DNA from 3 places in the Pseudoalteromonas sp. HF66 genome. Region 2 is predicted to be linked to each of the others. Evidence: predicted binding sites of a transcription regulator. Region 2 holds the regulator's gene; each other region holds the start of a gene.
The links. Region 2 encodes sigma-54, which starts transcription at its own class of promoters, with help from an activator protein. Its sites were predicted from a motif close to GTTGGCACGNNNNTNGNNT; they were not measured.
Positions count from the first base shown of each region.

Region 1: a site for sigma-54 is predicted at 3,824-3,842, ahead of glnA (glutamate--ammonia ligase). Genes of this name have one in related genera too.
Region 3: a site for sigma-54 is predicted at 1,682-1,700, ahead of dps (DNA starvation/stationary phase protection protein Dps). Genes of this name have one in related genera too.

Region 1 is NZ_JAATOU010000023.1:17,299-24,455, reverse strand. Features, by position in the region: gene HCZ11_RS17255 (MBL fold metallo-hydrolase) at 1-619, shown strand, start outside; gene HCZ11_RS17250 (BLUF domain-containing protein) at 635-1,060, opposite strand; gene typA (translational GTPase TypA) at 1,567-3,390, opposite strand; gene glnA (glutamate--ammonia ligase) at 3,898-5,304, shown strand; gene HCZ11_RS17235 (DUF4124 domain-containing protein) at 5,438-5,962, shown strand; gene glnL (nitrogen regulation protein NR(II)) at 6,042-7,112, shown strand; gene ntrC (nitrogen regulation protein NR(I)) at 7,131-7,157, shown strand, end outside.
Region 2 is NZ_JAATOU010000014.1:97,530-104,686, forward strand. Features, by position in the region: gene HCZ11_RS14300 (KpsF/GutQ family sugar-phosphate isomerase) at 1-280, shown strand, start outside; gene kdsC (3-deoxy-manno-octulosonate-8-phosphatase KdsC) at 284-835, shown strand; gene lptC (LPS export ABC transporter periplasmic protein LptC) at 832-1,386, shown strand; gene lptA (lipopolysaccharide transport periplasmic protein LptA) at 1,376-1,897, shown strand; gene lptB (LPS export ABC transporter ATP-binding protein) at 1,894-2,619, shown strand; gene HCZ11_RS14325 (RNA polymerase factor sigma-54) at 2,737-4,233, shown strand; gene hpf (ribosome hibernation promoting factor) at 4,261-4,548, shown strand; gene ptsN (PTS IIA-like nitrogen regulatory protein PtsN) at 4,552-5,004, shown strand; gene rapZ (RNase adapter RapZ) at 5,005-5,850, shown strand; gene HCZ11_RS14345 (HPr family phosphocarrier protein) at 5,866-6,138, shown strand; gene mgtE (magnesium transporter) at 6,350-7,157, shown strand, end outside.
Region 3 is NZ_JAATOU010000005.1:98,984-106,140, reverse strand. Features, by position in the region: gene corA (magnesium/cobalt transporter CorA) at 1-872, shown strand, start outside; gene dps (DNA starvation/stationary phase protection protein Dps) at 1,096-1,614, opposite strand; gene HCZ11_RS07250 (HPP family protein) at 1,848-2,267, opposite strand; gene HCZ11_RS07245 (substrate-binding domain-containing protein) at 2,347-3,357, opposite strand; gene HCZ11_RS07240 (LytTR family DNA-binding domain-containing protein) at 3,525-4,328, shown strand; gene HCZ11_RS07235 (cytochrome b) at 4,411-4,932, shown strand; gene HCZ11_RS19625 (penicillin-insensitive murein endopeptidase) at 5,036-5,428, shown strand; gene HCZ11_RS19620 (hypothetical protein) at 5,335-5,637, shown strand; gene HCZ11_RS07225 (hypothetical protein) at 5,893-7,074, shown strand; gene HCZ11_RS07220 (LysE family translocator) at 7,134-7,157, opposite strand, start outside.

The DNA of each region.
Region 1 (7,157 bases), on a different contig from region 2:
GTACTCACATATTCACTATGACCATTTTAACAAAGCGGATATAGAAGAAATTGGCAATGCTCCGCGCTATTTAGTGCCATTAGGGTTTGCAGATAACTTCCCGACGGGTGGCTTTAATATTTCAGAAATGGCATGGTACGCAAGTACACAAATTAATGACTTAACGGTTAATGCGGTGCCAGCGCACCATTTTAGTAGCCGTATAATGGTGCCTTTCATTTACGACGACCACAACAAAGATCTCTGGAATGGCTGGTTACTAGAACAAAATGGTAAAACCTTATTTTTTGCTGGCGATACCGGTTACTCAAAACATTTTCAAGATATTAACCAAAAATATGGCGAGATTGATGTGTGTTTGCTGCCGATAGCTTCCTATTACCATGAAGAAAATGGCAAATGGTATCGTTATGTTCACACAACGCCAGAAGATGCATTAAACGCGGCAGAGGAACTAAGCTGTAAAGTGATGATCCCATGGGGTTATGGCAACTCAAGCTGGCAAATGGGTGATCACTCGAGTCACTCTGCGTTATTGAGATTACTACATATGCAAAAGCAGATGAACAGCCAAGTTCCTCTTTACATATTAAATGAAGGCGAGCAAGTGTCACTGTAGCGACACCTGCAAGCATTACATCGTATGTTTGAGCAATGAGTCACGTAAAGCCAGCATAAGTTTATGCGCGCTTCCTGCAGACATGGCTAATGGGTTAAATTCGCTGGTCCCTGAATATTTAAGATTAATAGGGCTTACTTGTTTAGTGTAAGGAATATAACCCATAGACCAATTTTCAAATTCCCTTTCATAAATTTCACAATAATTCAGCATGATAATATTACGATGACGCTTGTCATTAAGAATACGATGATAAGTCTCATTCACTGCTTTTCGTGACCCTTCGAGGCATTGCATAAAATGAGAACTATTAAAACAAAGTAGCCCTGTTACATTACATTTAGCATTATTCTGTTTAGCTTTCTCTAGAATATTTTCGATGTCATTAGGTCCAAATCCATCGCTAATTTCACTTGTGTAAATCAGTCTAACTAAATACATTTTACTCTCCTGCAAGGTAGATTTAGAAAAGATAGTACAAGTGGGGGGGTTAGTAAAAAGTTGCGAGTTGCTCATTAAACTAATTAGTTAGGTTAGAAATACAAAAAATAAGCAAAGCTATAGCTCTAATAGCAATGTTGGAACAATTCACTCCTAGTGAATGAGCTTAGGCTAAATTCCAGTGGCATTAACTTTGTTATGGAAGTATTTTCCTAAAATTCCTGTAGGTAGCAATAAAACATTAATCACTGTGGTACGAAATATTACGCCAACAAGAAAAGTAATATCAAGGTCAGGATTACCATCCCACTCAGGTTGGGACATTAGTTGCGACACATAGTGTAAGTCACTTGCGATCTGACGGCTGACGGCTGACGGCTGACGGCTGACGGCTGACGGCTGACGGCTGACGGCTGACGGCTGACGGCTGACGGCTAATCATACAACAAAAAACCGCCGTATTTTTCAATACGGCGGTTTTAATTTTGAAAAACTAAAAGACCTTATTAGTCTTTAGCTGCACGACTCGCACGTTTACGCTCACTTTCAGTTAAGTGACGTTTACGAATACGGATGCTCTGAGGTGTAACTTCCACTAACTCATCATCATCGATGAATTCAATCGCTTGTTCAAGCGTATAGTTAAGTGGTGGTGTTAACGTTTGTGCTTCATCTGTACCAGATGCACGAACGTTAGTAAGTTGCTTACCTTTAAGTGCGTTTACTGTTAGGTCGTTATCACGGCTGTGGATACCGATAACCATACCTTCGTAAACTTCAACACCGTGACCGATGAATAACTTACCGCGGTCTTGTAAGTTGAATAATGCGTTAGTAAGTGCTTTACCTGTTGCGTTTGCAATCATTACACCATTCTTACGCGCACCGATAGTACCGCCTTTATGTGGACCGTAGTGATCGAATGTGTGGTAAAGAAGACCAGAACCAGACGTTAATGTCATGAATTCAGTTTGGAAACCAATTAAGCCACGGCTTGGGATCATAAAGTCCATACGTACACGGCCTTTACCATCTGGAGACATGTCTGTTAGTTCACCCTTACGAAGACCAATTTGTTCCATGATAGAACCTTGGTGCTCTTCTTGACAGTCGATTGTAAGTGTTTCGTATGGCTCTTCTTTTTGACCATCAACTTCACGAAGGATTACTTGTGGACGAGAAACCGCAAGCTCGTAACCTTCACGACGCATGTTCTCGATTAAGATACCTAAGTGTAACTCACCACGACCAGAAACACGGAAGCTATCTGGATTGTCAGTTTCTTCAACACGTAGTGCTACGTTGTGTACAAGCTCAGCTTGTAAACGCTCAAGGATGTTACGTGAAGTTACGAATTTACCTTCTTTACCAGCAAATGGTGATGTGTTTACAGAGAACGTCATTGTTACTGTAGGCTCATCAACGCTTAGCGGTGGTAATGCTTCAACGGTATTTACATCACAGATAGTGTCTGAGATTTTCAGCTCACCAAGACCTGTGATAGCAATGATGTCACCCGCGCCTGCAGATTCTGCTTCATGACGCTCAAGGCCTAAGTAGCTCATTACTTGGCCAACTTTACCGTTACGCTTAGTACCGTCTGCACTAACAATTGTTACTTGTTGGTTAGGACGAACAGTACCACGCTTGATACGACCTACACCGATAACACCGATGTATGAGTTGTAGTCAAGCTGAGAAATTTGCATTTGGAAAGCACCTTCAGGATCTGCATCCGGTGGAGATACTTCGTCAACGATCATCTTGAACATTGGTTCCATGTTATCTGATGGCTCGTCTAAATCCATTGTTGCCCAGCCGTTGATCGCTGATGCATAGATTACTTTAAAGTCTAACTGTTCGTCAGTTGCACCTAGGTTATCGAATAAATCGAAAACTTGGTCCATAACCCAATCAGGACGTGCACCTGGTTTGTCGATTTTGTTGATAACAACAATCGGCGTTAAACCTTGTGCGAATGCTTTTTGCGTTACGAAACGCGTTTGCGGCATTGGACCTTCTTGAGCATCAACAAGTAGTAATACTGAGTCAGCCATCGAAAGTACGCGCTCTACTTCACCACCGAAGTCGGCGTGTCCTGGGGTGTCTACGATATTGATATGGTAGTCGTTCCAAGAAATAGCTGTGTTCTTAGCTAAAATGGTAATACCACGCTCTTTCTCAATGTCGTTTGAGTCCATTACGCGCTCTTCGTTACCGCCGCGCGTTTCTAATGTGCCTGATTGCTCAAGCAGTTTATCAACCAAAGTTGTTTTACCGTGGTCAACGTGGGCGATAATCGCTATATTTCTTAACTTTTCGATGCTCATATTTTTTCTCAGAGAAATTGAATCTCATTGATCCTGCAAGATCTACGCAGTCACCTGCGTTTTCACCAGATGTCCCAGCATAGGATTTAAAAGGGCGCATATTATCCCTTAATAATGGCATGGATGAAAGTTTATCCAATATAAATTTATAAACTTTCTTCAGGCTTTTTATAAGTATCTGTTTTATAAATGACAAATTTATGAAAATTAAAGTGAATCTGAACGCAAAACTGGCGAAAATTTAGTTTTTGAACCATATTTTGGCACTAAATCGTGTTCGTAGCAGAAAAATTGGCACGCGCAATAATTGTGCAAAAATAAGGTTGCACTTTTTATGCACCACAATGAACTTTTTATGCACCAACTTGGTGCTTGAAGAGTTAACAAAACTGAGCCGTGTTTATTTTTATAAGCCTAAACAATGTGTTAAAAACATGGCACGAAACCAGCTTACAATAGCGAAAAGCAATAATGCAGCAAAAATAAAACCCAACAATTGGAGGACACATGTCACAATCGGTTTTAGATTTTATCAAAGAAAATGACGTTAAGTTCATTGATTTACGCTTTACTGATACCAAAGGTAAAGAACAGCATGTTTCTATTCCTCATCACCAAATTGATGAAGATTTCTTCGAAGACGGCAAAATGTTTGACGGTTCTTCAATTGCTGGTTGGAAAGGTATCAATGAATCAGACATGGTACTTATGCCTGTGCCTGAGTCTGCGAAAATGGACCCGTTTTCTGAAGAAGCTACACTAATCATACGATGTGACGTAGTTGAGCCTTCAACACTTCAAGGTTACGAGCGTGACCCGCGCTCTGTTGCAAAACGCGCTGAAGAATACATGCGTTCTACAGGTATTGCTGACACTGTGTTATTCGGCCCTGAACCAGAATTCTTCCTATTTGACGATGTTAAGTATAAATCAGACATGTCTGGTTCTATGTATAAAATCGATTCTGTAGAAGCAGCTTGGAACTCAGATAAAGATTACGAAGGTGGCAACATGGGTCACCGTCCAGGTGTTAAAGGCGGTTACTTCCCGTGTTCACCTGTTGATTCATCACAAGACTGGCGTTCAGCAACTTGTTTAGTTCTTGAAGAACTTGGTCAAGTTGTAGAAGCTCACCACCATGAAGTAGCAACTGCAGGTCAAAATGAAATCGCAACGCGCTTCAATACAATGGTATTAAAAGCTGACGAAATCCAAGAGATGAAATATGTTATCCATAACATGGCTCACTTATATGGTAAAACAGCGACTTTCATGCCTAAGCCAATTGTAGGTGATAACGGTTCAGGTATGCACTGTCACCAATCTTTAGGTAAAGATGGTGTAAACATCTTCGCTGGTGACAAATACGCTGGCCTTTCTGAAGAAGCTCTTTACTACATCGGTGGTATTATCAAGCACGCTAAAGCAATCAACGCATTTGCTAACGCGTCTACTAACTCATACAAGCGCCTAGTTCCAGGCTTCGAAGCACCAGTAATGCTTGCATACTCTGCACGTAACCGTTCTGCTTCAATCCGTATTCCAGTGGTACCGTCTGCAAAAGCACGTCGTATCGAAATTCGTTTCCCTGATCCAACAGCAAACCCATACTTAGCATTCTCAGCAATGCTTATGGCGGGCCTTGACGGTATCAAAAACAAGATCCACCCTGGAGATGCAATGGACAAAGACTTGTACGATCTACCTGCTGAAGAAGCTGCTGAGATCCCACAAGTTGCATCTTCTTTATCTGAAGCACTTGCATCACTAGACGCTGACCGTGAGTTCTTAACTCAAGGTGGTGTGTTCACTGATGACCTAATCGATGCTTACATTGCTCTTAAGAGCCAAGAAGTTGAAAAGCTTAACATGACAACTCACCCAGTTGAGTTCGAAATGTACTACAGCGTTTAATATAACGCTGTATCAGAATTATCTGAAAGATAATAAATGTGTGTTCTCAAGCCCGCTTTGCGGGCTTTTTTAATGGTAATTGAGCGGGTTCTACTCTACAGTTTTATTTAAATAAAAAATGCAGGGTTGCAGGGTGAAAAGCACAACTTTATTAGTATTATTGCTGATTTTTATAAGCTTTTTTGGCTATAGCGCAGCGCAAAAAGTATATTCTTGGAAAGATAAGAACGGCGTTTTAGTATTTTCTGATACACCGCGACCTGGTGCTATCGAAGTAAAAATAAATACCCAAAATTTGACTATGCCAGCTACCGATACCAGTATACTTTATAGGGGCGCGCCAAACACCACACCTATTAAATTTAAAGTCAGTATTTCATCTCCTAAAAACGAAGCCACTGTTCGCGAAAATACCGGCTCAGTATACGTTACTGCGCGAATTAGCCCACGCTTTGAAACAGGGTTTAAAGTACAGCTTTTACTTGACGGTACGCCCCATAGTGAACCTAGTAATAGTACGACCTTTGCACTAAGAGAGGTCAACCGCGGTGAACACACATTACAAGCAAAACTTTATGATGCTAATAATAAACTCGTTTCGGTTAGCCCAATCAGCACCTTTTTCATGCATAGAGCTTCTGTAATTAGTGGAAACTAATATTTCAACTTAACGTCTCGCAACGCAAAAAGAATATGCTAAGCTGCAACAAATCGAAACGCACTAAAATGGTGCAACCATGCTCAGTGATACACACTTTAATTCTGAATTGCTCGACAGTATTTGGAAATATTTAAGTACTGCCGTTATTCTACTCGACCATGATTTTAAACTGGTTTATGCCAATGATAGCGCCAGTGAGCTTTTAGGTTTAGGCCCGAAGCGAATCATCAATCAACCTTTCGACAATTTATTTAACTACCACTCAATAGACTTAAAGCGCATAGCTCAGTATTCATTATTCGATGGTGTCGATTGCCATCAGCATAGAGCTGACGTAGTGTTCGTTGATTCTCGTCATGCAAAATTGACCATTAGTACACGACGTATAAGTCACAACGATAGTCACTATATATTGTTCGAATGCCGTCAAATGGATGATGAAATCCGTCACGATCAAGCCTCTAATCAAATGCATCAATATCAAGCTGCACGAAACTTAATTCGTGGTTTAGCACACGAAATTAAAAATCCTTTAGGTGGAATTCGCGGAGCGGCGCAATTATTGCAGTATGAGGTTGATCAGCAAGAACGAGATCAATGTGCTGAATTAATCATTGAACAAGCCGACCGTTTACGCGAGCTTGTAGACCGTTTACTTGGTCCGAATCAATTGCCACATAAATCTTATGGCAATATTCACCAAGCTTTGGAGTCAGTGATTAAACTGAGCATGTTAGACAACAATGCCAATATCACTTTAGTGAAAGACTATGATCCAAGTATACCAAGCGTGTACATCGATCAAAGTAAAATTCAACAAGTGGTACTGAACATTATTCGTAATGCACAACAGGCACTCGTTGATGGTGGTGAGATAAGAATAAAAACCCGCATCAATCATCAACACAGACGCCCTGGTAAAGCACCGAAAAAGACCTTGCTGATACAAATTTCAGATAACGGCCCAGGTATAGACAAGAGTTTACGTGAAACCTTGTTCTACCCAATGATCACCAACAAAGAAAATGGATCAGGGCTTGGTTTATCGATAGCGCAAACCTTGGTTGACCAACATGACGGCCACATTGATTGTGACAGTTGGCCAGGCCATACAGAGTTTAATATCTATTTGCCTTTTACGGATTAATGGTTTTTTGGAGTAGTCATGAAAACAGTCTGGTTAGTTGATGAT
Region 2 (7,157 bases):
TGGTATGACTGCGGTAATAGGTGCAGACAAAAAGTTAGCCGGATTATTCACCGATGGTGATTTACGCCGTATTTTAGAGCAGCGCATTGATATCCATAGTACTGCTATTAGTCAAGTGATGACTCGTTCATGTACTACTGCGCGCCCTGACATGCTTGCAGCTGAGGCATTGAACATTATGGAACGTAAACGTATCAATGGTTTAATTGTGGTAGATCATAGTAATACGCCTATTGGTGCCCTTAATATGCAAGACCTATTAAAAGCAGGAGTTCTTTAAGCAATGACATTCGCCGAGCTTTACCAGCCTCTTAGCCCTGATGTGAGTCAGCGCGCACAAAAAGTAAAATTGCTAATCTGCGATATTGATGGTGTTTTTTCTGATGGCCGAATTTATTTAGGCAATGATGGCGAAGAACTTAAAGCATTCAATACAAAAGATGGCTTTGGTATTAAAGCGCTCATAAATAGTGGTTTTGAAGTGGCAGTCATTACTGGCCGCCATTCACAAATAGTTCAGCAGCGAATGACTAGCCTAACAGTTCAGCACATTTATCAGGGACAAGAAGATAAGCTAATTGCTTATCAAGAGTTAAAGGATAAACTGGGGCTAACTGATGAGCAAATTGCCTATATTGGTGATGATGGTCCAGACTTACCAGTAATGGAAAAAGTAGGGTTTGCTGTTGCTGTTAACGACGCACACCCACTAATTAAAAAGCTGGCTCATTACACCACATTATTACCAGGTGGCTTTGGAGCCGTGCGTGAATTAACTGATTTACTGATGTTAGAAAACGGTAAGCCGTTAACTAGCGATGGAACCAGCGCATGAATATAGCCCGTATTTTACTGAGTGTTGTTTTTGTTTGTTGCATGGTGTGGTTGTGGTATCCGTACTTTAATCAATCAGCAGACACAATAACTAGTGAAGACGAGATCATTGCAACGCCTGATTACACTGCGGTGGCGTTAAAGCAAACTGCTTATGACGAGCAAGGAAAAATCAGTCATAAAGTAGCTGCGGCTAAAATGGAGTTGTATCAACAATTAGGGTTTACCTTTTTTGAGCAACCTGTATTTACTATTTATGGCGACCAGCAGGTTTGGCAAGTAAAAGCCAAAGAAGCCACTTTATACGAAAATGATCAGCTGATTTTTGAAGGGGATGTAGTTGCTAAAAACTTAACCCATAACGGTATGATCGAAGATATAAAAGCAGAAAACATTAATGTCGACATTAATAAAATGACCATGTTTTCAAAGCAACCTGTAACACTAACAGGACCGAATTTAAAGATTACCGGTAAAGGCTTAAAAGCCGATTTAAAAACCGAAATTGTTGAGTTAACTAACCATACACGAACCATATACTATGACCAATAAACTGAAGAAATTACTCCTGATCCCAAGCTTATTGATTGCGTTTTCCGGCACCGCTGCCGAGCAAACTGGCGCACAAATTAGCATTAGCTCAGATCGCCAAGTTGGTAAACTAAAGGATGGCGTTGGCATATTTGAAGGTAACGTAGAGATCGTGCATGGTAATCGTCGTATTACAGCAGAACGTCTTGAAGCACACGGCGGTGATACCGAAGGTACAGTAGAGCTAATTATTGCAACAGGCAAACCAGCTTACTTCGAAGAAAAACAAACGGATGGTTCCGTAATGAGCGCCAGTGCTGAAGAAGTTCGTTATGATGTTGCGAAACGCTTCTTAACCTTAAACGGTGAAGCTGAAGTTACCCAAGCTGGTCAAAAAGTAACAGCGAAAAGCATTACCTATGATATGGCTCAGCAGCTTATCAGTGCTGAAAAAGACGAAAACTCATCAGATCGTGTACACACTATTTTAGTACCTGTTGAAAATAAAAAAGACAATAAAGGCCAACCATGAGCACATTAAAAGCAGAGCTTTTAGCTAAGAGCTACAAAGGCCGCCAAGTGGTTAAAAATGTCGGTCTGGAAGTTGAAGCTGGCAGTATTGTTGGCTTGCTTGGCCCAAATGGTGCTGGTAAAACCACGACTTTTTACATGATTGTAGGCCTAGTTCCGAGCGACAAAGGTAAAATTAGCATCGATGATAACGATATTACCCTTTTGCCAATGCACAGCCGTGCGAGGTTGGGTATTGGTTATCTACCGCAAGAATCTTCGATTTTTCGAAAGTTAACAGTTTACCAAAACTTGATGGCTATTTTAGAGACTCGTAAAGATCTAAATAAAACCACGCGGGAAGAAACTCTAAATAGCTTATTAGATGAATTTAGCATCCAACACATCCGTGATAGTCAAGGTATGGCGCTATCTGGTGGTGAACGTCGCCGCGTTGAAATTGCTCGCGCATTAGCCGCTAATCCTAAATTTATCCTTTTAGATGAGCCTTTTGCTGGTGTTGATCCAATTTCAGTGTTAGATATAAAGAAAATTATTGAGCACCTAAAAAATCGTGGTATTGGTGTACTAATTACTGACCATAATGTTCGAGAAACCCTTGATGTTTGTGAAAAAGCCTACATTGTTTCTCATGGGGAGCTAATTGCATCAGGCACACCTGAGCACGTATTAGCTGACCAAACTGTACGCGATGTTTATCTAGGCGAGCAATTTAGGCTGTAACCATTACGCCACCGACTAGAGCATCTGCTAGACTTATAACAATGACAATAAATCGATAATAACTTAACTGTCTTTGCACAGTTATCGATAACTTAAAAAAAGGATTGTTAGGGATACATGAGGCAATCATTACAGCTGCGCATGGGCCAGCAACTTACAATGACTCCACAACTGCAACAAGCTATTCGTTTGTTGCAGCTCAGTACATTGGATCTCCAACAAGAAATTCAAGAGGCGCTAGATAGTAACCCTTTACTTGAAGTGGAAGAAGCGGATTACAACGAAGAAAGCATCGGCAAAAATGAACAAAAAGCTGAATCTGACGATGTGCAAGTCAGCGCTTCTGCAGACGAAGCACCTAGCGAATATGAACAAGAAAGCAGTGATGCTCTAAATAAAGACACTGTAAGTGACGATTTAGCCATGGATGTTACATGGGATGAGTACATGAGTGCCGCTCCATCAACATCATCAGGGCCAATGCCAGAAGATGAATCTATTTATCAAGGTGCATCGACCGAAACCCTTCACGAATACCTTATGTGGCAATTACAGCTAACTCCCTTTAGTCCGACTGATGAAGCGATTGCTGTGGCAATTGTTGAGGCTATCGATGACTCTGGTATTTTAACGGTAAGCTGTGAAGATATCGTCGAGAGCTTTAATCAAAATAGTGATGAAGAAGAAATCGAACTTGATGAAGTCGAAGCGGTCCTAAAGAGAATTCAATTGTTTGATCCTGTCGGTATTGGGGCGCGTAGTTTACAGGAATGCCTGTGTATTCAACTTCGCCAATTCGATGCAAACACGCCATATTTAGCTGAAACTAAAATGGTTTTATCTGAGCATATCGAATTATTAGCGAGTCGCGACTATCGAACTTTGATGAAAAAGACTAAGCTTAAAGAAAATGAGCTTAAAGAAGTAATGACGCTAATTCACAGCTTAAACCCTAAGCCTGCGGATAGCATAGTACGCGAAGAGTCTGAGTACGTCATACCTGATGTATCAGTGAAAAAAGTAAAAGGTCGCTGGGTGGTTGAGTTAAACCCAGATAGTATGCCAAAGATTAGAGTGAACAGCCAATATGCGGCTATGTCTCGCTCTGTTAAATCAAGTAGCGACAGCCAATTTATTCGCTCTCACTTACAAGAAGCAAAGTGGTTTATTAAGAGCTTAGAAAGCCGTAACGATACACTATTAAAAGTGACCAACTGTATCGTTCAACAACAACAAGCTTTCTTTGAGCATGGCCCAGAAGCAATGAAGCCGATGGTGCTAAATGATGTTGCTGAAATGGTCGAAATGCATGAATCGACGATTTCACGAGTAACAACGCAAAAATATATGCATACCCCCAGGGGTATTTTTGAGTTGAAATATTTCTTCTCAAGCCATGTCAGCACTGAAAATGGTGGTGAGTGTTCTTCAACAGCAATACGCGCTTTAATCAAGAAGTTAGTCGCTGCAGAAAACTCGGCTAAACCATTGAGTGATAGCAAAATTGCAGATATATTGGCTGAGCAAGGAATTAAAGTAGCTAGACGTACAATTGCAAAATATCGTGAGTCTCTAGCAATACCTCCGTCTAATCAGCGTAAGAGTTTGATTTAGACGTTTTACATAGAAGGAAAAATGCTTATGCAACTAAATTTAACTGGTCGTCATGTAGAAATCACTGATTCATTAAGAGACTATGTAAACACCAAGTTTGCGAAACTAGAAAGGCATTTTGACCATATTAATAATGTTCATGTCATTCTAGATGTAGAAAAATTAAGCCAAAAAGCAGAAGCAACTTTACATGTAAACGGAGGCGAATTGTTCGCTTCTACAGAACATCAAGATATGTACGCAGCCATTGACTCGTTGATCGATAAGCTTGATCGCCAAGTCATTAAACACAAAGAGAAATTAGCTCGACATTAAATTATGAAACTAAGTTCACTTACTAATCAGGACTGCAGCAAAGCTGCGGTCCTTTTTAATAGCAAAAAAAGAATTCTTGAATATATCAGCGAACTGGCTCACCAGCAGCTTCCTCATTTATCTCAACAAGATATCCTAAATGCTTTACTCAACCGAGAGAAGTTAGGTAGCACTGGTATTGGCCGAGGTATTGCTATTCCACATGGCCGAATGAGTGGCGCCGATGAACCTCAGGCGTTTGTCATAGTGAGTGAATCCCCAATCAATTTTGATGCAATTGATAATCGCCCTGTTGACATTTTCGTAGCACTCATCGTACCAGATGGTGACTCTCAGCTTCATCTAAAGACCTTATCAACAATTGCTGATAGACTTAAAGATAAAGAGTTTTGTAAACAGCTGCGTAGTGCTACTACCGATCAGCAACTGTTTCAGGTTATATCAGCAGAGGCATAAATGGAATTAATCATTATCAGCGGTCGCTCAGGCTCAGGTAAATCGGTCGCTTTACGAGTACTTGAAGACTTAGGTTATTATTGCGTTGATAATATTCCAGTCAATTTACTGCCTTCGCTCGTGCGTAGCGTATCAGATAACTACGATAAAATAGCGGTCAGTATTGATGTGCGTAACCTTCCAAAAGAGCAGCAAGAATTTAATGATATTCTTGAGTACCTTCCTGGTTTCGCAAATCCAACACTTTTTTACTTAGACAGTGATGACCAAACCCTGATAAAACGCTTTTCAGAGACTCGTCGTTTACACCCATTATCCATTGATTCTTTGCCACTTGATCTGGCTATTAAACAAGAAAAAGTCTTACTCGATGTGTTGATCACTCGTGCTGATTTTATGATTGATACCACAGATCTCAGTGTTCATCAGTTAGCAGAATCAATTCGCGAAAAGATTTTGGGTAAAAAGGATAAAAAACTGATTATCACTTTTATGTCTTTCGGCTTTAAACATGGTATTCCAAAAGAAGCTGATTACGTATTTGATGCACGTTTTTTACCTAACCCACACTGGGAACCTGATTTGAAGCCGCTAACGGGTCTAGATCAACCAGTAAAAGATTATTTAGCTAGCCACAGCATAGTGCAAAAGTTCACATGGCAAATTCAAACATTTGTGCAAACATGGCTACCACATTTAGAGCGTAACAACCGAAGTTACCTTACCATTGCCATTGGTTGTACTGGTGGCCAACATCGCTCTGTTTACTTAGCGCAAACAATTGGTGAGAGTTTTGCTAAAAGCCATGACAATGTAAAAATTCGCCACCGTGAACAAGACATTTAATTAGGCACTATTATAATGCGCGCTGAAGATACCTTTTTAATTCAAAACAAACTCGGCTTACATGCTCGCGCAGCCACTGTTTTAGCCCAATTAGCACTACAATTTGATGCTAAAATTACGCTTTATCAAGACGATAAAGAAGCTGAAGGTGACAGCGTATTGGCGTTAATGCTACTTGAAAGCAGTCAAGGTAAAGAAGTTAGAGTCGTTTGTGAAGGCCCTGATGCTGATGCAGCATTAACTGCAATCGGTGAATTAATCGCACAGCGCTTTCACGAGCAAGAATAGCATTTGCTAAGCCTTCAAGATTTACGGTAAACTTAATTAGGATATTTGAAATTCCCTTTAAATATCCTACTTTTATATCGCTCGCTTTTCTAAGTTGCAAAACTCTTAATAAATTTATCACAGTGCGACGATATCTCTGCAAATACACCACAAAGCAACTATGCTGTATTTGCTCAGCCTATATAAACTTTTTTCAGTTGTAAGGACGCCAATGCCAGAAGCCTTTGAACAAGATTACCCACTACAACAACTCAAACAAGTGACCAAGTCACTCAATAGTGGTCAATTTGTTCAAGTGCGCGGTATGTTAGCCAAAACGGCGCCTTGTGATACAGCCCTTTTACTTGAGTCTTCTCCCCATAAAATTCGTCGTATGCTTTGGCAGCTGGTTGATCCAGATGTGCGTGGTGATGTTCTAGAAGAACTGTCTGAAGATGTACGTCTTGGTATTATTGCGCAGATGGAACCTGAGCACATTGCTGCCGCCACCGAGGACATGGACGACGATGACTTAGGTGAGGTTTTACGTAGCCTTCCTGATACCGTATATCAAGACGTAGTTAGTGCAATGGACTCGCAAGATAGAGAAAGGGCTACTCAGGCACTTTCTTATCAAGAGCGCTCTGCCGGTGCCTTGATGAACAGCGATACGGTAACAATTCGCCCAGATGTTACTTTAGATGTAGTGCTACGCTATTTACGCCTACGAGGTGAGCTACCAGAAGGCACTGATGACTTATACGTTGTTGATAAGCATAACTGCTTCCTAGGAGCACTTTCGTTAACTACACTGCTGACAAGCCCATCTGATAAAATTGTTCGCGATTTAATGGATGAAGATTGTGAGTCTATACTTATTTCAATGGATGAAAGTGATGTAGCACAACTTTTCGAACGTCATAACTGGATTTCAGCCCCGGTTGTTGATGACAACGCACACTTGCTAGGTCGTATTACCATCGATGATATCGTTGACGTAATCCGCGAAGATGCTGAACATAGCATGCTAAGCCTCGCTG
Region 3 (7,157 bases), on a different contig from region 2:
ATGCCCACTGGATTGATACCATAAATCCAACAGAAGAAGAACGACAAGCACTGGCAGGCACCCTCAATATTACCTTACCCGGTGCTGATGATGTTGAAGAAATCGAGGCGTCTTCCCGGTGTTTTATCGACCATGAAGGCTTGCATGTGCATGCGCTTTTTATGTCACCAAATGAAGGGCGCTTTAATACGGTGACAGTGGCTTGTTTGTTACAAGACAACTGTTTGCTGACAATCCGTGATGATGAATTAGCCGATTTCCGTTTATTACGACTTCGTGCTCGAAAAGGGCAAGTGGCGTGTGATAATCCCAAGCAACTTTTAGTAACTTTGTTTGACCAAAAAGTCGAAAACCACGCAGATATGCTTGAAGACATGCACCATCAATTAGAAAAACTCAGTGCTTATGTACTTGAAGAAGACGACTCAGATTTAGAAGAAGCCGTCAGCCGAATCTCTCGTCTTGAAGATAACAACGGCAAGGTGCGTTTATGTTTGATGGATACGCGTCGGAATATCTCGTTTTTACTGCGCTACTTAGGAGCACCAACAGAAGACCGCGAATCACTGCGTGAAATTGTGCTCGATATTGATACCCTTATGTCTCACTGTACCTTCTTGTTTGATAAAGTGAACTTTTTAATGGACTCGACTCAGGGTTTTATAAACATCGAACAAAACCAAATTATCAAAACCTTCTCAATTGCCTCTGTGGTGTTTCTACCGCCGACCGTCGTCGCCAGTATCTATGGGATGAATTTTAACAGCATGCCAGAACTGCAATGGGCATGGGGTTACCCGTTTGCAATTGGCATTATGTTGCTGTCTGGCTTTGCACCTTACTTGTTCTTTAAACATAAAGGTTGGTTGTAATACCAACCCGCAATAATACTTAATCATTTTGAGGGATTAAACCTGTCGCTAACTGCGTTAAAAATTTCTCATTTAGAACAACTAAATAACGAAATTTTTGCCTTGTTATCAACGAGGTTTTATTGCCTCAAAATAGACTACTTAATTAAGCGGGTTGGTATAACAAAGCATAAAAAAGCCCAGCAAATGCTGGGCAAGGGGTCTTCGGATAGACCTAGGGGGTTTAGCCTTTCAATTCGCCGGTAGACGATTCAATATGCGCACGAACAAACCATTGGAATTGTTCTAAATCGGCCAGTTGGCCGGTGATCATATCTTCAGAAACTGGGTCTAGCTCACCAAGCTTTTCGATAGCTGCACGGTGGTCTTTATTGACGCCGTTGTACACTTTATCAAGTGAAGATAGATGGTCAGTCACTAAACCTTTACCAATTGAATAGTCTTCCCATGTACGGCGATCTACAATTGATTGTGGTGTGCCAACAGGTACGCCACCCATAGTTGCAATACGCTCTGCAATCGTATCAGTCATCTCTTGGACTGCGCTTACTTGCGGGTCGAGCATTTCGTGTACACCAATAAAATTAGGTCCAACAACATTCCAGTGAATGTGTTTTAAAGTGAGGTGTAAATCGATTAAAGCGACCATACGCTGGTCTAAAATAGCAATTGTGTCTGCTGCAGCTTGGTCTTTAACACCCGGTGCTGTAAATTCTGCGACTTTTGATGATGAATTACTCATTACTCCTCCGAGATTATCTATTAATTTCCTTTCGCTTTTAGTTTTAAAAGCATGTTTAGTTAGATAGAAGCAAACGTTATGCCTAAAAGAGATTTGTGGTTAAGTTGTTGAATTTATTTGGTTAGATTTTTTTTGTGTTTTGTTGCAGTAGCTATGGCTAAGGTGGAGTATGAAAACTCTGCACACCGAATGTAAAAAATTCAGTGTGCAGATATAAGTTTAAATTTAACGGCTTAAGAGAGTAATGCTGCTGCTAAGCGAACAAAGTCAGATGAGGTTAGAATTCCCACTAAGTTGTTATCTTTATCAACTACAGGCATGCAGCCGTGGCGATTTTCGACAAAGAACTTAGCGACGTCATGCAACGGTTGCTCTGGCGAGATACTGGTAAAATCGGTAGCCATGATATCAACTACTTTGGTTTGTTTTTCTTTGCGTTCAAGGGCGCTGGCGCTGTAATTAGCCATGATATTCATTACCTGAGCAATCATGATTTTTTGCGTTAACATGCCAACTAAACCACCGTGCTCATTGATCACTGGGATATGACGGACATTCTTCTCTTTCATTAGGTTATGAGCGTCATGCAGTGTATTTTGTGCACTAATAGCAAACGGGTCTGGCGTCATCAAATCACTAACTAGGTGTGTCATTGCTAAATCCTTTCAATTAATCAAGTTGTTGTAAGTCTAGTCCTTATCTAGTTAATTGCACTTTAGTGAGATCAAAGTTTTAGTGATTAACGGTGCAAGTACCAGCATTACTTTGCTGGCAATAGTGAAAGTCTAAATAATAGTGAGACTTAGCGGGTCGCTCACCTTTAGTTAGGTACTGATACATCAATTCAGCAGACAGACGGCCCATTTCAAATGGGTTTTGACCAATGTTAGCCGATGATAATCCTTGCTGTAATACGTCTAATTGCATTTGCTCTGTATCGGCAGAAACAATCACCACGTCTTTATTGGCAATGCGCTGTTTATGTTTAGCAATTACGTTTGCATAGTTAGGGTTAAATTGGGCAAAACCTGCTACAGCTAAAAATAGTGGTGGATTTTCGAGGTTAAGAAGTTTGTCGAGCTGGCCGAGGGATACCTCTCGCTTGCCTAAGCTATACAAAGGGCAGCGATCAAACTCACTCCAGCCATTTTCACCACTTAAACGTTTATCTTTTTGCCCTGATAATGCATAGCGCACACCTTCAATACGCTTGTTTAAATTAGGTGTCGTTGAATGCCCTGACTGAATACACACTTGGTTGGTTGTTTTGTTAGTAAATTTTTTTAATTCGTTGCCTAACGCAACACCATAATCAAAATTATTAGTACCTACATAGGCTAAACGATATTGCTGATCTTCTTCGAGCAGATCAGAGTCAAAGGTAATTACAGGAATGTTGTTATCTTTAAGCTGTTTAAGAGCTCTTGCAACAAGATAATTAGAGTCTGTGGTTGCGATTAATAAACCACTAATATTGTTTCTACGAATGAGGTCGGTGATCACTAACACTTGGGTGCGAATATCTTGAAAGTCTTTAGGGCCGTCGTAAATACATTCAAAATCGAGATGTTGTTTTGCAAATTGCTCACAACCACGAAAGGCTTGCTGATAAAAGCTATCGTTCTTGGTTTTACCCACAACAGCCACCACATATTTGGCCTGAATTGGCAGAGCAAAAAGCCAAAAACAGGCGCACAAAAACACCCAGTTTAATTTAAAATTTAATAATACTTTTAAAGACATAGCACTACATATTGCAATTTTATTATAAGCTCGAACTAATTATAGTGGCCTAGCTAGAATTTACCAGAGAGCTATTGTATGAACTAACAAGCTTTAACATATAATTAAAAAGCCTTTATAAGGAAGTACTTATTTTTGCTATCTTTTATGATTCAAATGGAGTGGCTATGATTATTTATAAATACTGGCAGCAATTAACAAAACTTTGGCAAAAAGCGGCTTTTTTATGGGGGGCTTTTTTTATTTTATTTAATGCATACTGCTTTTTTTGGCGCCATTTAACTGCAGGAGGCCAATATCAGTTTATGGACTCACAGGTTTTTTGGTTCAAAGAGTGGGGGGCTTTATGTGCTTTAAATATTGCATTGGTGGCTTTTGTTGATTTAAAAGGCAGAGTCCGTAATAACGTATTTGTTTTTATTATCGCGTGCACAGTTGCTATTTGTTCATTGGTGATCTTACGTATTTTTATTGATTACTCTTTTTATGGTTATGCAATTGCAGCGTCATTTATCCAGCTTTTACCAAAGTACTTAATAGCGTGTTGCTTAGTTTTGGCGTTGTGGCGATTATGCAGCATGTCGTTTTTGCCACAAGCGAAGCAAGATAAGCCAGAGAAAGGTCCACCTAAGTATATTGAAATAAACCACAAAGGGGTTGTTAAGAGACTTTCTCCAGAATCAATATTATTTATTAAAGCTGCAGGCAACTATGTCGAAATACAAACATTATCTGAATGCTTTTTAAAAAGAGATACCATCAAAAACAGCCAAGCTCACTTGCCTTGCTATGAATTCAAGCAAGTGCATCGCAGCTACCTTGTAAACTTAGCCCACATTGAAGATTTTAATCTTCATAAAGCAAATGCAACTTTACAGATGAAACTAGGGTTTAGCATTCCTGTTAGCAAAACTTTTAAGCCTGCTCTAGCAAATGTATTAAGTGAGTCGAGTGCATTCGTCACAGAATGATGGCTTTCGTCACAATCTTATTTAAAACAAAAGCTTAATCTTTACTATTAAGTCATGAATATAGTTTTTAAGGATAAAGTTCATGACAAAAAAGACACAGAAAACACATAAGATTTTGCACTGGCTAAGTGCGATATTAATTCTGAGCGTACTTGTGTTGGGTTACTACATGACCTGGGTGACTGATTACAGCTTGTATCATTGGCATAAATCAATCGCGGTGATCATTGCTATCATCTGGTTATTAAGGATAGTTTATAGGCTCTATCAGCCGTTTCAATCTGCCATACAAACGAGCTTAACTAAGTGGCTTCATTTTTATCATTGGGGCTTGCTAATCTTGCTAGCTGTAATGTTACTGTCAGGTGCTTTTTATAGTGGTTTTGGCGGTTTTGGTATTGCTGTTTTTTCGTGGCAATTAATTGCTAGTAATTACAATGAAACGGGTCAGGCCGTTGCGTTTAATGCTTGGTTAAGCGATTTTGGCTGGCAAATTCATATTTTATCTGGCTATTTGTTATCAGCGGCCCTTTCAATCCATATTTTAGCGGCGCTTAAGCATCATTTCATAGATAAAGACGCGACCTTAAAGAGTATGCTTTAAGCGTTTATTTTAATTTGGTTTCGACAATTATTTTTTGCCGCATAAACGTGTTTAGTTGTAGTCTTATTAATTAGCTCTCAGTCGGCTATGGCTAACAGTTTATGTGGTTACTGCCAATGGCTATGTACGTAATGCAGTAAAGCTACCCAGCAAGGGTGATAACTTTACCAGCTACAGCAAAGTGGCTGAGCTGGCAGGGCGTAGGTATGTTCATTCGCAGGTAAAAAACACCATTGTTGATGCCTACCAAGCGCTCCAGAAATCCCATCCAGATAAACGATACAAATATGCTGAAACGGGCTTAGTAAATGGCGGGAAATTTAGCCCGCATAAAACCCATCAAAATGGCTTGTCGGTTGATTTTATGACACCTGTTGTTGACGAAAAGGGCAATCAGTTCATTTGCCAACTCTCGTTTTCAATCGTTTTGGCTACGACATTGAATTTTATGAACAAGCCCAGTTTGAACAGTTCAAGATTGATTACACCGCTTTAGCAGCTCATATTTTTGAGCTGCATACATCGGCAACAGCAAAAGGTTACGATCTTTGGCGCGTGATCTTTGACCCAACCCTGCAAGCTGGGCTTTATAAAACCAAATATGCTAACTATTTACTAGAGCATATTCAGTTTTCTACTAAACCATCTTGGGTGCGACATGATGAGCATTACCACGTTGATTTTTTAGTACCGTGTGAAAAATAGTCTTCAATTCATTACGGTTAGATTTGTTTATTAGATTATACGGTTTTAGTGAACAAGCAACTGATAGCTGATAAAGTACGTTGCGCAAAACATGGATGTTTCTACTTGTGCCACTTTTAAGTAAGTCCCCCACGTTTTCTTTAAGAAAAAATAGAATCATGCCTCCGTTTATATTTAACATGCTTAAAGCCTCACTGTGCACATAGCTTAAGCATTTTAATTTAGAATTAACTATTAAATATAGAATTTAAAAATATGAAAAAATTAATACAAATCTTTGCTATTTTATTCTTTGTATCAACTTTAGCTGCTTGTATGACAACTTATAACCCTGTTCCTCAAGGATATCAGGGCGAAACTGCAACTATAGATGACACCTTCAGAACCATGGCAACTAGTACAGGACGGTTCTTTTACTTGAGTAAAGTGAATGGTAAAGATGTCAATAATGCTATTAGGGCAACAAACCAAGCAACTTATGGGCAAGGTATGGTTCTGTCACCTGTTGGGTTTAGTCGAAAAGTACCTGCAGAGGAAATGACACTAACACTAGTAGCGCAGGTCCATCATGCCGCACCTATTAACTATATGTTTAATTCAGGAACGAATTACATTGTTACAGGTGATGTATCTTTTATTCCAGAAGCAGGGCAAAGCTATCTAGTAAAGGGGTATTTGAGTAGTGACTTTTCTTCTGTTTGGCTTGTAAATAGCGCTGGTGAGCAAGTATCTGATGCTGTGGTTTTAAAAGGTGATCCTGATAAGAATGCAGCTATAATCGCCAAATTAGTTAAGGGTAAAGTTGTACTTCCCGAGCCGCCAAAAACGCAAGCGACTATTAAAAAGCAGGTTGCTATCACAACAGAGTCATTTGATAACCCATTGTTTTTTCTTGAACAGGGGCTAAGCGCGGAAGCTATAATTAAGAAGTTAGGTGAGCCTGATCATATTCGTTATATTGAAAAAGGCTTTTTTAATAACAAGCCTGAAATACAAATATTTCATTTCACAGATCTTGGTAGTGTTCAAATGGTTAAGTCACCTGCTGATGGGCAGTTTTACTCAAAGTTAACTTATAATGTTAATAGCCAAGAGCATTACCAGTTTGTTGATGTAGTGAACCAAGCTGATGGTACCGAAACTCAAATCCTTGGTAAGAAATTTTATAATATCGGTGTTTACAAAGAGCAATACCTAGACGCATTAGCGAATAAACTCTGGCAAAATAAATATACTGTCGATGGGCGTATGTTAGATGGTGTCGCGTACTATTGTAAAATTATTGCCAATGCACAAACGATGCGTTACCAAGCTATGCTAAAAAGCCTTGTTGCAGATAAAGATGTTCCTTCAAAGTTACGTCGTCATTGTAAAGCGGCCAAAAAAGACATAGACAAATTAAAGCTCGCAACTGTTGAACAGTTTGAATTTATGTAGTTTAGATCCAAGCCAATTCACTTAATCAAGTGAATTGGTATTTCAATCATAATAATCACTTAAAACAAACTAAACATCACTGA